DNA from 2 places in the Microbacterium abyssi genome. Region 1 is predicted to be linked to the other one. Evidence: predicted binding sites of a transcription regulator. Region 1 holds the regulator's gene; the other holds the start of a gene.
The links. The regulator HspR, encoded in region 1, represses chaperone genes until heat shock. The targets are predictions, from matches to a motif close to AAGTTGAGTCNNNNNGACTCAACTT.

Region 1 (7,687 bases):
CCCTTCTCGCCGACGAGCGAGAACTTCTCGGTGCCGACCGCGGGCTCGTATGCCCAGCTGGTCGTGACGTGCCCGACCACGCCGTTGTCGTAGCGCACCAGCACCTGTGCGGAGTCCTCGCCCTCCATGAACCCGAGCCGGTGCTGTGAGAGCATCGCGCCGACTTCGACGGGGGTTCCGCCGGCGAGATGCTGGAGCAGATACAGGGGATGGTAGCCGGTGTCGATGAGCTCGCCGCCGCCGGACGTGATGGCCTTGGCTCGCCAGCCCATGCTCTCGACGGTGAAGTCGTTGTGGAAGCTGTCGGTCGTGCGCACCTCATAGACCCGTCCGAGCACACCGGACGCGACGAGATCTCTCGCGGCGGCGACGGCCGGCAGGAAGAGCTGATTGTGCGCGCACATCACGGTCACGCCGTTGCGCTCCACGGCCGCGGTGATCGCATCAGCCTCCGCCATCGTCAGGCACAGCGGCTTCTCGCACAGCACATGAAGCCCGGCATCCGCCGCAGCGATCACGGCCTCCGCGTGCAGGTGGTGCGGCAGGCAGATGTCGACGGCATCCAGCCCACCGGCGGCGATCATCTCGCGATAGTCCGCGTGAATGCGCACGTCGGCGTCGTCGCCTCGGCGCCTCTCCGCATTCTCGGTGATCGGATCGGCGATCGCCGCGAACGTGACCGTTCCGGGATTGCGCCGGTATGCGGCGACGTGAGCGCCGGCGATGCCGCCGGCGCCGATGAGACCGATCCGGACCTTCTCCTTCATGGGGCTGTTCATGCGTGTCCTCCCTGATCGACGACAGTGGCTTCGCCGGTCGTCGCAGCGGTGTTGGCGGCGACCACGAACCGGGTGAGGTCGATCGCCGCGTGGAGATTCTTCGTGGTGTCGGCGTCGCCGCGGATCGCATCGACCCAGAGTTCGAACGGGCTGCTCGCGTCAGAGGCGAGCGGCACGGACGTCCAGGCGTCACCGAACCGCCCGCCCTTGCCGATGAGCTCCTCACGGCCGAAACCGAACAGCAGTGAAGCCTCGGTTCCGCGCAGTTCCAGAGCGAAGGCTCCGGGCGTCGTCACGAAGCTCGCCTCCGCTACTCCCAGGGCGCCGTTCGAGTAACGTGCGGTCACGACGGCGTTGTCCTCCACTGTCCGGCCAGTGACACGACCGTATGAGGCGGTGACGCGGTCCGGCCGTGCACCCAGGAATCGCTGCACGAGGTATGCCGGGTGGCATCCGAGATCCGAGAAGGCGCCGCCGATGGCCGCGACCGGGTCGGCGAACCGCTCGGGCAGCCACCCTCCCAGCCAGCCGTCGTGAGCCATGCGGACACGGGCGTAGGTCACATCGCCCAGTGATCCATCGTCGACGAGCCGGGATGCCGTGACGATCAGCGGCTCCGACAGGCGTGGCAGCGACACGACGAGCGCGACGCCCTGCCGCTGGGCGGCATCGACGAGCTCTTCGCATTCCGCAACGGTCGGGGCGAGCAGCTTCTCGGTGAAGACGTGCTTTCCGGCGGCGATCGCCCTCCGGATCACGTCGGTGTGCTCGTTCGTCGCCGTCGTCACGGTGATCGCGTCGACATCCGGTCGCGCCAGGAGCGCATCGAGCGTCTCCGCGTGGTCCGTCCCGAGGCGTCGTGCGCCCTCCCGAGCCCGCTCCTCGTGGGGATCCCATGCTGCGACGAGCCTGGTGCCGCCGTGCGCTGTCGTCTCGCGGGCGTAATCGTCGGCATGCACATGCCAGAATCCGGCGACTCCCACCCCGATCATGTCGTCGATCAAATCGCGCACACTCCCTCGTGTGGACTCGGACCCGGCCGAACGCGCGCCGATGGACGAGCTCGTTCGGGTGGAATTGTGGCAACGTTACCACATGCCGCCGACGCTCGGATCGGCGCGGGGCCGCTCAGGCTTCGCGCGTTCGCAGTTCGCTGAGCATCCGCTCCCGGGCGCCGTCGAGGTGCGCTGCGAGCACGCCGGCGGCCTCATCGAGCGTGCCCTCGCGCATGACCTTCATCAGACGCACATGGTCGACCGACGACTCGTGCAGATCGTCGTCGTGATTGATGGTCACCTCGAGCAGCGCGGTGAAGGTCGGGAGGTACTGGCTCCACGCGCCGGCGAGGCGCGGGTGATCCGCGAGGTGGTAGATCTGCGAGTGGAAGTCGAGATCCGCGGCGACGAAGGCGGCGTGATCGCCCGCGTCGGCGGCATCCGCCATCCGCTGGACCGCGTGGAGCATCTCGCTCCACCGCTCATCCTCGTCCACCCGCATCGCACGGGAGAGGGCGAGGTGCTCGAGCGCCCCGCGGAGACTGTAGAGCTGGTCGACATCGTCCTGGCTCAGTCCGACGATGTACACCCCACGCGGGCGCTGGATCTCGACGAGCTTCTCGAAGCTCAGTTGCGTGAGCGCATCTCGGACCGGCCCACGGCTGACCTGGAACTCTTCGGCGAGCGCCTCCTCGGTGATGCGCGCCCCTGGCGCGAGCTCACCCCGAACGATCCGCTGCCGTAGGACTCCGGCCACCTGGGTGCCGAGAGACTCGCCGCGCTTTACAGTCTGCGTCACTGCATCCTCCTGTTAACAGTGAACAGAATACACACAGCTGCCGGTCAGCCGTCGTTCTTCGGACTCCAGAGCACCACCTCGGTCGAGCGACGGATGCGGCGACCGCCCGTCACGGGAACCACACCGGTCGCTCCAGCGGCGAACACGCGCACGCCCGGACGGTTCTGCCGTTCGGCGCGCAGCGCGCCTTCGAGCTCTATGACCCGGCGGCGCAGCATCCGCACCTCATCCTCGAGATCGAGCAGCCGTGCGATCGCCGGGAGGCTCATCCCGTCGGACGAGAGGCGGGCGACCTCGCGCAGCTGCTCGATGTTCCGCGGCGAGTAGCGTCGCGAGCCGCCGCGCGTGCGACCGGGCACGACCAGTCCGATGCGGTCGTACTGGCGCAGCGTCTGCGGGTGCATGCCGGCGAGTTCGGCCGCGACGGCGATCGCGAAGACCGGGGCGTCCTCATCCTCGACCATCGTGATCACCGTCCTTCCGTTCGTTCCGACACTTCGACTCGCTTCGCTCGCTCAGTGCGTTTCGTCTCGCTGCGCTCGCTCAACGACCCACGGGGTCAGGCCCGCGCTTTCGCCATCATGTCGGCGCGCGGGTTCTCCTTGGGCTCCAGCTCCTGGAACCGTTGCAGCGCCTCTCGCGCGGCGTCGTCCAGATGCGTCGGGACGGCCACCTGCAGCTCGGCGAGCAGATCGCCGGTGCCCTTCGAGCTCTTCACGCCGCGGCCCTTGACGCGCAGCACGCGGCCCGAGGGCGTCCCCGGCGCGACACGGAGCTTGACCACATCGCCGCCGAGCGTCGGCACCTCGATGGTGGCACCGAGGGTCGCCTCGGTGAAGGTCACCGGCACGGTGAGGCGCAGATTCAGGCCATCGCGCGTGAACACCGGGTGCGGACGCACCGTGATCGACACGACGATGTCGCCGCTCTCGCCACCATCCGGCGAAGGCCGGCCACGACCGCGCAGGCGGATCTTCTGCCCGTCCGCGACACCGGCCGGGATCTTCACCTTGAACGGCTTGCCGTCCTCGCCCTGCAGCGTGATCGTCTCGCCCTGCACGGCTGTGACGAAGTCGAGCGTGGTGCGGGCCGTGACGTCGGCGCCCTTCTGGGGGCCGCCGAACCCTCGGTATCCGCCGCTCGTCTGACCGAACCGGCCGGAGCCGAAGGAGCCGCCCTGGCCCTGGTTGAACATCGCGAAGATGTCCTCGAAGTCGGCGCTCTGCCCGCGACCACCCTGGCCGAATCGGCTGAACACGTCCTCGAAGCCACCCGCGCCGGAACCGCTCGCGGTGAAGCGCGCCCCCGAACCCATGGCCCGGATCTCGTCGTACTCTTTGCGCTGCTCCGGGTCGGAGAGCACCGAGTACGCCTCGCTGATCTCCTTGAACGTCGCCTCGGCCTTGGCATCGCCCTGATTGGAGTCCGGGTGATACTTGCGCGCCAGCTTGCGGTACGTCTTCTTCAGCTCCGCGTCACTGACATCCTTGGAGACGCCGAGCGTCTTGTAGAAGTCCTTGTCGAACCAATCCTGGCTGGCCATGTATCACCTACTCCGCGGGGACGGCGACGACGACCTTCGCGGGGCGCAGCTCCACTTCACCCAGGCGGTAGCCGACCTCGACGACCTCGAGGATCGTGGACTTCTCGACGCCGGGCGTCGGCTGCTGGAAGATCGCCTCGTGGTGCTGCGGGTCGAACTCCTCGCCCGTCTCGCCATAGGCGACGACACCGAGCCGCTCCACGACAGCGCGGACCTTCTCGCCGATCACGAAGAAGGGTGTGCCCTCCACGAGGTCGCCGTGCTGTGCGGCGCGGTCGAGATCGTCGAGCACCGGCAGCAGGCCCTTGGCGGCCTCGCCCTTGGCGCGCGCGATCTCGACGTGGCGCTGCTCCTCGGTGCGTCGACGGTAGTTGGCGTATTCGGCCTGCAGGCGCTTGAGGTCGTTGAGCAGCGCGTTCTCCGCGTCCGCGAGCGCGTCGTCGGCGCCGGCCGCTTCCTCGCTCTGCTCCGCGCCGAGGATGTCGTCGACCGTGAGGTCGTCATCGGATCCCTCGGCGGCCTGTGCCTCAGTGGAGTCGGGGTTCTCCTGCGGCGCGGGGCCGGATGCCGCAGCATCCGACCCCTCGTCGCCGGGAACCTCGCCGTTTTCGTCGAAGTTCTTGTCCGTCATGGTTACTTCTTCTCGTCCTCTTCGTCGATGACCTCGGCGTCGACGACATCCTCATCGGATGCCTCGTCCGCAGGGGCCTCGCCCTCGGGTGCCGCGCCGGCCGCGGCGTCGGTCTGCGACTGGGCGTAGATCGCCTCGCCGAGCTTGCCCTGCGACTCGTTCAGCTTGTCGAATGCGGTCTTGACGGCGTCGTCGTCATCGCCGGCGAGTGCCGCCTTCAGAGCGTCGACGTCGGCCTGGACCTCGTCCTTGACCTCGGCGGGGAGCTTGTCCTCGTTCTCCTTGATCAGCTTCTCGATCGAGTACGAGAGCGTCTCGGCCTGGTTGCGCTGCTCGAGGGCCTCGGCGCGCTTCTTGTCCTCGGCCGCGTTCTCCTCGGCCTCGCGGACCATACGCTCGATGTCATCCTTCGACAGCGACGAGCCGCCCGTGATGGTCATCGACTGCTCCGTACCGGTGCCCTTGTCCTTGGCGGACACGTGGACGATGCCGTTCGCGTCGATGTCGAACGTGACCTCGACCTGCGGGACGCCACGGGGAGCCGGCGCGATTCCGGTGAGCTCGAAGGTGCCGAGCGGCTTGTTGTCGCGGGTGAACTCGCGCTCGCCCTGGAAGACCTGGATCGCGACGGACGGCTGATTGTCGTCCGCGGTGGTGAAGGTCTCGCTGCGCTTGGTCGGGATCGCGGTGTTGCGGTCGATGAGCTTCGTCATCCGCCCGCCCTTGGTCTCGATGCCGAGGCTCAGCGGGGTGACGTCGATGAGCAGGACGTCCTTGCGCTCGCCCTTGAGGACACCGGCCTGGAGAGCGGCGCCGACAGCGACGACCTCGTCCGGGTTGACGCCCTTGTTGGCCTCCTTGCCGGTCTCGCGCTTGACGAGCTCGGCGACGGCCGGCATGCGGGTCGATCCACCGACGAGCACGACGTGGTCGATGTCGGCGACCTTGACGCCGGCCTCGCGGATGACGTCCTCGAACGGCTTCTTGGTGCGGTCGAGGAGGTCCTTGGTGAGGTCCTCGAACTTCGCGCGGGTGATCGTCTCGGACAGCGAGACAGGGCCCGACTCGGTCAGCGACAGGTACGGCAGGTTGATGGAGGTGCTGGTCGAGCTCGACAGCTCCTTCTTCGCCTGCTCCGCAGCCTCCTTCAGGCGCTGCAGGGCGATCTTGTCGGAGGACACGTCGACGCCGCTGGTCTCCTTGAACTGCTTGATCAGGTGGTCGACCAGGCGCTGGTCCCAGTCGTCACCGCCGAGGCGGTTGTCACCCGCGGTGGCGCGGACCTGGATCGTCGAGAAGTCGTCGTCCTTGCCCACCTCGAGCAGGGAGACGTCGAAGGTTCCGCCACCGAGGTCGAAGACGAGGATGAGCTCGTCCTCCTTGCCGCGGTCCAGGCCGTAGGCGAGGGCTGCAGCGGTCGGCTCGTTGATGATGCGCAGGACGTTCAGACCCGCGACCTCTCCGGCCTCCTTGGTGGCCTGACGCTCGGCGTCGTTGAAGTAGGCGGGGACGGTGATGACGGCATCCGTCACGGTGTCGCCCAGGTAGGACTCGGCGTCGCGCTTGAGCTTCATGAGGATGCGCGCGGAGATCTCCTGCGGCGTCCACTTCTTGCCGTCGACGTCGAAGTTCCAGTCGGTGCCCATGTGGCGCTTGACGGATGCGACGGTGCGGTCGACGTTGGTGACGGCCTGGCGCTTGGCGGTCTCGCCGACGAGCACTTCGCCGTCCTTGGTGTACGCGACCACCGAGGGGGTCGTGCGGAAGCCCTCGGCGTTGGCGATGACCTTCGGCTCGCCACCCTCGAGGACGCTGACGACGGAGTTCGTCGTTCCGAGGTCGATTCCTACAGCACGTGCCATGCGATTCTCCTTCTGGTTGAAGTACGAGTGAGTCTGAGGGCGACCCGGGAAACCTGAGTCGCGATGGCTCAACTGTACGCCTCGGCTGCGTGCGCTGTCAAATGAACTTGATATGAACTGGCTCAACTTTGTCTTATCCACAGACCGCCCATGAGTCGCTCGACCTCAATACGCTCGCTGAGCATGAGCAATCGACTGCTTCACACCTTCGCGAGTGCGAGCGCGCTCGCACTCGGACTCGCGCTGAGCGCCTGCGCTGCAGAACAGCCGCCTGAGCCTGTTGCCGCACGCACGCCCTCTCTCGATTCGGTCTCGTTCAGCGACGGCGCCACCCTGCCGGCCGGCACTGACGTCTCTTGGGGAGACGGCTTCGCCCACGACGACGGATGGGAGGAAGTCGCCCGCATGGCTGCGCCGGGACGGTGGATGTATGAGAACGCGGATCGGACCTGTGTCGCCGCGTTCCGCGGCGGAGCGCTCGGCGACGCCGGTGACATGAACGATCTGGAGGCCACCGATGCAGTGATCGCCGCCGAACTGGGTGAGGATCCAGTCGAGCTCGCCCAGTCGGTCAGTGACGGATACTTCCTCAGGTACGGCCCCGGTGATGCCCAGGTCGCCCACCACCAGTTCTCCTTCACCGTCAACGGTGTCGGCCGCTTCATCGCCGCTCGCGCCTTCGTCGAGCTGAACTATTCCGTCCAGGTGATGATCATGTGCGAAGGTGTGGATCTGAGCGTCGCCGCCGAAGAAGTGCTGTCGAAGAACATGATCTCCATCGAGGCTCCATCACAGCCTTGACTCGGCCGGTCGAGGACAGCGCTACTGAGCGGACTGCGCATCCAGCCATCGGGAGATCTCGACAGCCAGGGCGGTGGGCGCATCGAGTTGGATGAGGTGCCCGGCACTCTCGAGGATCGAGAGCGATGAGCCAGGGATCAGCGACTGCAGGCGATGCGCTCGGTCAGCCGGGATCCAGGCGTCGTCGGCACCCCAGACGATGTGCGTCGGCTCGTCGATCGTCGGATACAGGTGCTCGATCTCGTCGGTGTAGCGCTCGTCGGCTTGCGCGATCTGC
Region 2 (7,687 bases), 840 kb from region 1:
GATGAACGCGGGCAGGAACGAGTGGTGGATGTTGATGACCGGAGCGCCGATGCGCTCGATGAAGTCGTCGGTGAGGATCTGCATGTAGCGGGCGAGCACGACGAGATCGACGTTGCCCTGCAGCAGCTCGAGCTGGCGCGCCTCCATGGTCGCCTTCGCCTCGGGTTCGGAGCCGCCGGGGATGTGCACGAACGGTACGCCGAACGAGCGGACCGACTCGGCGAGGTCGGGGTGGTTCGAGACGACCATGGTGATGTCGACGTCGAGCTGTCCGCGCTGCTGGCGCCACAGGAGCTCCATCAGGCAGTGGTCGTACTTCGACACGAATATCGCGACCCGCTTGCGGCGTGAGGTGTCGTGCAGCGACCAGTCCATGCCGAACCTCTCGGCCACCTCTTCGATCGACGCCTCCAGCGCCGGACGGGAGGCTGCTAGCCCGGGAAGGTGGATCACGGTGCGCTGGAAGAAGCGCCCGCCCTCGGCATCCGTCGAATGCTGATCGAGCGAGATGATGTTCGCGCCGTGCTGAGCGAGGACGTTCGCGACGGCGGCGACGATCCCGGGCTGGTCATCGCAGGCGATGAGCAGGCGTGCGGTATCGGTCTGAGACATGGATGCTCCTTGCAGGGGTGTGCATCGATTCTGCCGCGTCCGCGGCGACGGTGACGAATCGGGAGCGCGAGTAGCCTGAATCCGTGACTTCCGCCGCCGAACTGCTCGCCGATGCGCGCGGCGCGCTCGCGGGCGTCCCGAAGGAGGGACTCGGCGAGGACCGCTCCTCGCGCTGGCGCGGCGAGCGGATCGTGCGCGTCGGGGAGGCCTGGCACGTCGGGGTGCTGCTGCTCACCGACGACCGGACGCTCGCCACGGCGGAGGTGCTGCGCGCGGCCGATCCCGGCCGCCGCGGGTACACGGCGGAGTCGGCACGCGAGCGCGCAGCCCGGCGCCAGATGGCACTGCGCGGCGGATTCGGGGAGGGCGAGGTCGTGCACGTCGGCTGGACGGTGATCGACGTGGATGCCGTCGACGCCGGCGGCTCTTCGGGACCGCTCGCCATGCGTGGCGGTGTGCCCATGGTGCGGTGGTCGAACGCCAGTGCCTACCTGCCGCTCGAGGCGTACCTCCGCGAGCGGATCGAGCTGCTGCGGGGGTGAGGCTCCTTCGACTCGCCTCCGGCTCGCTCAGGACGTTTCGTCTCGCTGCGCTCGCTCAACGACCCGCAAACGGGATCTTCCCCGCGGGTTGTTGAGCGGAGGCGGCGCAGCGGCCGGAGAAGAAACGGGTTGAGCGAGCGTCAGCGAGTCGAAACCGCCGCCGCCCTGAGCCTCTCCGCGAACCGCCGCAGCAGGTCCGTACCCGTGACGGATGCCGCCAGCACGCGCTCGGCCGTCAGGTCGTACTCGCGCGGGTCGAAGTAGCCGGTGGTCCGGTAGTACGCCATCCGATCCACGAAGTCCTGCGGCGTGACCTCGGGGTGGAACTGCGTCGCATACAGCCGGTCTCCGACCCGATAGGCCTGCACAGGGCAGTCGTCGTTCGCGGCGAGCAGCACGGCTCCGGGCGGCGGTTCGATCGAGCCCTCTTTGTGGGCCGTGAGGACGGACATCGACGGCGCGGACGGACCGAAGATCGGATCATCCGAGGCCGCCGCGGTGATCCGGATGCTCGTCGCGCGCGTCGACTCCGGCACCGCGGTACCAACCGTGCCACCCAGCATCCGCGTCACGACGCCGATGCCGTAGCAGGTGAAGAACGCCGAGAGGGGGCCGTCGGCGGCATTCTGAGCCAGCGTCTCGAGATCATTCTCGACCCGTCGCTGCAGATCGCCGCGCTCCTCGGCTGTGACGTTGAACGGCGAGCCTCCGACCACGACTCCGTCGTATCGATCGGCGACGGCGACATCCAGCGGCCTGTCGAGCAGGTCCCACCGGTCGAGCACGGGTACGCCGAGCGCACGCCGGAATGATCGGTGCTCGGCATCCGCTGCACCCTGCTCCGGCCTCACGCAGACGTACAGGATCGAGGCCACCAGAGAATTCTATTCGCCCGCTCGGGAATATCGTCCGGTGGCGAGCGTTGAACTTGAGCGTAGTACACTCAACTTCGTACTTGAGTGAAGCACGCTCAACTTTCAGGAGGACAAAGTGCCCAACGACTTCAGCGATACCGGCGCAGGTTCGTTCGACGATTTCCTTGCCCGGTATCTCGCGGGCGAACAGGCCCGGCAGGCCCGATCCATCGACCTCAGCCGGTTCCTCACCGCGCGCACCCAGCAGATCCTGCAGCGCGCCGGCCGGTTCGCCCTCGAACGCGGCCAGACCGAACTCGACGCCCTCCATGTGCTGCGCATGATCGTCGAGGACGACGCGGTCGTGCGTGCTGTCGAGAACATCGGTGTGCGGCCGGCGGAGATCGTCAACGCGGTCGAGGCACGCCTGCCGCTGCCGGGCGAGGCGACCGGAGCGGCCGCCGCCACTATCACGCCGAGCGCGAGCCGCGCGCTCTTCCATGCCTACCAGGTGGCACGTTCGGCCGGTGCGACCTACATCGATCCGGAGCACCTGTTCTTCGCGCTGGTGCTCGGCCAGGACGTGCCCGCAGGTCAGGTCCTCGCCCGCGCCGGCGTCACCGCCGAGGCCCTCACGCAGGGCGCTCGCGAGCACGTCACCGCCCCGGTCGGCGGTGAGAGCCCCGACACCGAGGCGCCGGCATCCGACTCGCCCATGCTCGACAAGTTCGGGATCGATCTCACCGCGCGTGCCCGCGAGGGCGCGCTCGACCCGGTGATCGGCCGCAGCGACGAGATCGAGCAGACCATCGAGATCCTCAGCCGCCGCACCAAGAACAACCCGGTGCTGATCGGCGCGGCGGGCGTCGGCAAGACCGCGATCGTCGACGGCATCGCCCAGGCGATCGTCGACGGGGCCGTACCTGCGCAGCTATCGGGGCGCCGAATCATCGCGCTCGACCTGCCCGCCATGCTGGCCGGCACCCGCTACCGCGGTGACTTCGAGGAGCGTCTCACCCAGACGATGGACGAGATCTCCGCGCACAAGGACGAGGTGATCGTCTTCATCGACGAGGTGCACACGGTTGTGGGCGCCGGCGGTGCCGGTGACGGCGGCATGGATGCCGGAAACATCCTCAAGCCCCGCCTCGCACGCGGCGACCTGCACATGGTGGGAGCGACGACCCTCAAGGAGTACCGCCAGATCGAGAAGGATCCGGCCCTCGAGCGCCGCTTTCAGCCGGTGAAGGTCGATGAGCCCTCCGCCGAGGATGCCGTCCGCATTCTCGAGGGGCTGAAGGACGCGTATCAGCAGCACCACGCCGTCACGTACACGGATGCAGCTCTCCGCGCCGCCGTGGCGATGAGTGCCCGCTACCTGCGTGACCGCGTGCTGCCAGACAAGGCGATCGACCTGATCGACCAGGCCGGCGCCCGCCTGCGGCTGAAGCTCGGTCTCCCCGAGGACCCCTCAGCGCTGCTGGCGGAACTCGCCGACCTCGAATCGCGCAAGAACGCCGCGGTGACCTCCGAGCAGTACGAGGAGGCCTCTCGGCTGCGCGACGAGATCACGGCGGTTCAGGAGCGGATCGACGCGGCATCCGCAGGCCGCACCGCCGACGCCGAGGCGATCGTCGACGAGCGCGAGATCGCCGAGGTGATCGCGCGCGCCACCGGCATCCCGGCCAGCCGCCTCACCGAGGGCGAGCGCGAGCGTCTCGCCGATCTCGAGGCCGAGCTGCACGCACGGGTGATCGGTCAGGACGATGCCGTGACCGCGGTGGCACGCGCCGTGCGCCGCAGCCGCACCGGAATGGGCGACGCCCGCCGCCCGGTGGGATCGTTCCTGTTCCTCGGCCCGACCGGCGTCGGAAAGACCGAGCTGGCGAAGGCACTCGCCGACCGCCTGTTCGATGACGAGAACGCCGTGATCCGCTTCGACATGAGCGAGTTCGGCGAGCGGCACACCGTCTCGCGGCTCGTCGGCGCCCCTCCGGGATACGTCGGCTACGACGAGGCGGGGCAGCTCACCGAGCGCGTTCGCCGCAATCCGTACTCGATCGTGCTGTTCGACGAGATCGAGAAGGCGCATCCCGACGTGTTCAACCTGCTGCTGCAGGTGCTCGACGACGGACGGCTCACCGACGGTCAGGGCCGCACGGTCGACTTCCGCAACACGGTGATCGTGATGACCTCGAACGTCGGCTCGGAGCTCCTCGCCTCGCGTTCCGGAGCGCTCGGGTTCGTCTCATCGCAGGATGCCGCCGCGAACGGCTTCGCGTCGATGAAGGATCTGCGTGACCGGGTGATGGGCAAGCTCCGCGAGGCCATGCGCCCGGAGTTCCTGAACCGGATCGACGAGATCGTGCTGTTCCAGAAGCTGTCGCGCGAGGAGCTCGGGCGCATCGTGCGGCTGATGCTGCAGGCGACGTCGGCGCGGCTGGCGGAGCGCTCGGTCACGATCGATGTGACCGACGCTGCGGTCGAATGGCTCGGCGCGCACGGCTACGAGCCGGAGTACGGCGCACGGCCGCTGCGTCGGCTGATCCAGCGCGAGGTCGACGACCGCGTCGCGGACCTGCTGGTGTCCGGGGCGCTCGCCGACGGCGGCGCTGTGCTGGTGGATGCCGGAGCCGAGGGGCTCACGGTCGAGGTGCCGGTTCTCGTCTAGCGCCCCCTACCGGGACGAGTTCGCGGTCCGCCCGCGGACGATCCCGATGAATGTCTCGACGTCCTCCGTCGTGCGATCTCGCATCCATGCGAGCGCGACGGAGGACGTCGGCGCATCCAGGAGAGGGCGGTAGTCGACGTCCTTGCGCTGATGCAGGCGCGCCAGCGACATGGGGACGACGACGATTCCCACGCCCGTGGCGACCGTGGCGATGGCATCCGCCGTCGTCTCGAGCGGCGAGAAACTCGGCGCGACCGTCGGCAGGTCCAGCGGGCCGAGCACATCATCGAGCGGAGTGATCAGGACTTCGCCGGCGAGGTCGTCGGCGGTCAGCTCGTCGGCGGCCATGAGGTGCGACTCGGCGGATGCCACCACGACCGGCACCTCGTCGTACAGCGGGATCACGTGCAGATCATCGACGTCGTCCATCGGACGGCGCACGAGCGCAGCATCCAGCTCTTCCACCGCCGTACGCTGGTCGGCGAACTCGATCGGCACCAGCTCGAGGGGGACTCGCGGCATCCGCTGCTTCCAGGTGTCGATCCACTTGCCCGGCGTCGCGCCGGGGACTGCGCCCAGCCGGAATGTGCGGGGGGCGGACGTGCGCGATGCCATGCGTTCAGGCTACTCGGCTGTTCATGTCGAGTTCACGCCCCGGTCAGGGTCTCTATGCGCTCCAGTCGCTCGGCGGTCGTTAGCTCGTCCCGTCGGCCGTTCTGCCGATCAATCACCCTGCACCCGCACCTTCGAAAGGTTCCCCCATGCAGTCCACCCTCAAGCGCGGTCTCGCGATCGCCGCCGGCCTCACCCTCGCCTTCGGCCTCTCGGCCTGTGCCGCGGACACCGCTGACAGCACCACCGATGGCGCAGCCGCCGAAGGCACCTTCGCCTCGGGCGACTCCGACACGCTGGTCTTCGCCGTTCTGCCCGACCACGAGGGCGCCGACCAGGACGCTCAGCCGATCGCCGACTGGATCGCCGAGATCACGGGCAAGAACGTCGAGTTCTTCCAGGCGACCGACTACACCGCCGTCGTGCAGGGCCTCGCCGCCGACCAGATCGACATCGCGCAGATCTCGGCCTTCACGTACTACCAGTCGCAGAACGCCGGCGCGGACATCGTCCCGATCGGCGCGCAGATCACCCAGGAGGGTGCCGAGCCCGGCTACTTCTCCGTCGCCGTCAAGAACCCGGCTGCCACCGACGTGACCTCGCTCGAGGACTTCGCCGACCGTCCGGTCTGCTTCGTCAACCCCACCTCCACCTCGGGCTTCGCGGTTCCGATGGGCGGCCTGCTCGAGGCCGGCGTGACCGTCTCCGAGGACAACCGCTTCTTCGGCGAGGAGCACGACCTCAACGCCAAGAAGGTCGCTGAGGGCACCGACTGCCAGGTCGGATTCGCACAGGACATCGACGCCGACCCGCTGATCGAGTCGGGTGAGCTCGAGGAGGTCCAGCGCGTGCAGGTTCCCGCTGCCCCCATCGTCATGCAGGCCGCTCTCCCGCAGGATGTCCAGGACCAGCTCGTCGAGGCCCTCGCCGACAGCACCCAGTCCGACCTCACCGACGCCGGCGTCGAGCTCAACGAGTTCCTCACCGACGGCTGGTTCGGCTTCGGCGCGGTCGACGACGCGTACTACGACCTGATCCGCACCCTGTGCACCGAGATCGCCGACGAGGTCGAGGCCTGCCGGGCCTGACGCACCATCACCTGACCGACACGCACAGCCAGGAGCATTGACATGACGAACAGCGACACCTCCGCCGTCCGGATCACGGATCTGGGAAAGACCTATCCCGGAGCCGCCGCCCCGGCTCTCTCGGAGGTGTCGCTGTCCGTCGAACGCGGCGAGATCGTCGTCCTGCTCGGGCTCTCGGGCTCGGGCAAGTCGACGCTCCTGCGGCACGTCAACGGGCTTGAAATCCCCACCGAGGGATCGGTCGTCGCGCTCGGCGAGTCGGTGTCAGAGCTGAGCGGCCGTGCACTGCGTGCAGTGCGCGGCCGCATCGGCTTCATCTTCCAGCAGTTCGAGCTCGTCGGGGCCCTCACGGTGCTCGAGAACGTGCTCACCGGCGGGCTGGCGACGCTCCGCGGCCCGCGTGTGGGCATCTTCACCTACCCGCGGGCGCTGCGCGAGAAGGCGCTCGGCCATCTCGACCGCGTGGGCCTGCTCGAGTTCGCGTATCAGCGGGCCGACCAGCTTTCGGGCGGACAGCAGCAGCGCGTCGCGATCGCCCGCGCACTTATGCAGGACCCTGAGATCCTCCTCGCCGATGAACCGGTGGCATCCCTCGACCCCGAGTCCAGCAGCCAGGTCATGGCGCTGATCCGCGAGATCGCCGCCGAGCGGTCCCTCACCGTCATCTGCTCCCTGCACCAGGTCGACCTGGCGCTCGGCTGGGGAGACCGCATCGTCGGCCTGCGCGCCGGCCGCGTCGTGCTCGACACGCACACGGAAGGCCTCAGCCGCGAAGAGGTCATGGAGATCTACGGCCGCGTCGCCACCACGACCGGCGAGATCGAGGCGCTCGAGGACGAGCTCGCCGAGGCACGCGAGCAGGTCCGCAATCAGGAGGCGCAGCGCGCTGCGCGCGGACGGCTCGCCGAGGACTTCGCGAACGAGGAGCCCGCGTGACCACTCTCGCCGAGCGCCCCGCCGCTCTCGCAGAGCGGGTCGCACGTGTACCGCGCCCAGCGCCGCGACTGTCGACCGTCGTCTCATACGGCGTCATCATCGCCATCTTCGCGCTCGGGGTCTGGTCGTTCATCGGCCTCGACTACAGCCTGAAGAGCCTGGACACCACCGGCAAGAACATCACCCGCTTCCTCAGCATGGCCACCCCCATGCAGTGGCCGGGCTGGGAGGTCGCCGGAGAGCGTCAGGCCGACGGCACCACGACCTATGTGACCACCTGGGTCGGCTTCGCGCCGATCTGGGAGATGTTCCTGACGATCGTCATCACCCTGGCGCTGGTGGTCGCCGGAACCGCGCTCGCCGCGGTGCTCT

Region 2: IM776_RS03295 (ATP-dependent Clp protease ATP-binding subunit) is a predicted target of HspR. The motif match lies at 2,080-2,104, and genes of this name have one in related genera.

What each region holds. Positions count from the first base shown of each region.
Region 1 covers NZ_CP063815.1:3,102,968-3,110,654, forward strand. Annotated here, with positions in the region: gene IM776_RS14935 (Gfo/Idh/MocA family protein) at 1-779, opposite strand, end outside; gene IM776_RS14940 (Gfo/Idh/MocA family protein) at 776-1,792, opposite strand; gene IM776_RS14945 (GntR family transcriptional regulator) at 1,908-2,573, opposite strand; gene IM776_RS14950 (heat shock protein transcriptional repressor HspR) at 2,618-3,037, opposite strand; gene IM776_RS14955 (DnaJ C-terminal domain-containing protein) at 3,133-4,116, opposite strand; gene IM776_RS14960 (nucleotide exchange factor GrpE) at 4,124-4,747, opposite strand; gene dnaK (molecular chaperone DnaK) at 4,750-6,609, opposite strand; gene IM776_RS14970 (hypothetical protein) at 6,793-7,410, shown strand; gene IM776_RS14975 (alpha/beta fold hydrolase) at 7,432-7,687, opposite strand, start outside.
Region 2 covers NZ_CP063815.1:675,295-682,981, forward strand. Annotated here, with positions in the region: gene purU (formyltetrahydrofolate deformylase) at 1-612, opposite strand, end outside; gene IM776_RS03285 (glutaminase) at 696-1,154, shown strand; gene IM776_RS03290 (glutamine amidotransferase-related protein) at 1,295-2,029, opposite strand; gene IM776_RS03295 (ATP-dependent Clp protease ATP-binding subunit) at 2,145-4,679, shown strand; gene IM776_RS03300 (LysR substrate-binding domain-containing protein) at 4,686-5,294, opposite strand; gene IM776_RS03305 (PhnD/SsuA/transferrin family substrate-binding protein) at 5,441-6,379, shown strand; gene phnC (phosphonate ABC transporter ATP-binding protein) at 6,422-7,315, shown strand; gene IM776_RS03315 (PhnE/PtxC family ABC transporter permease) at 7,312-7,687, shown strand, end outside.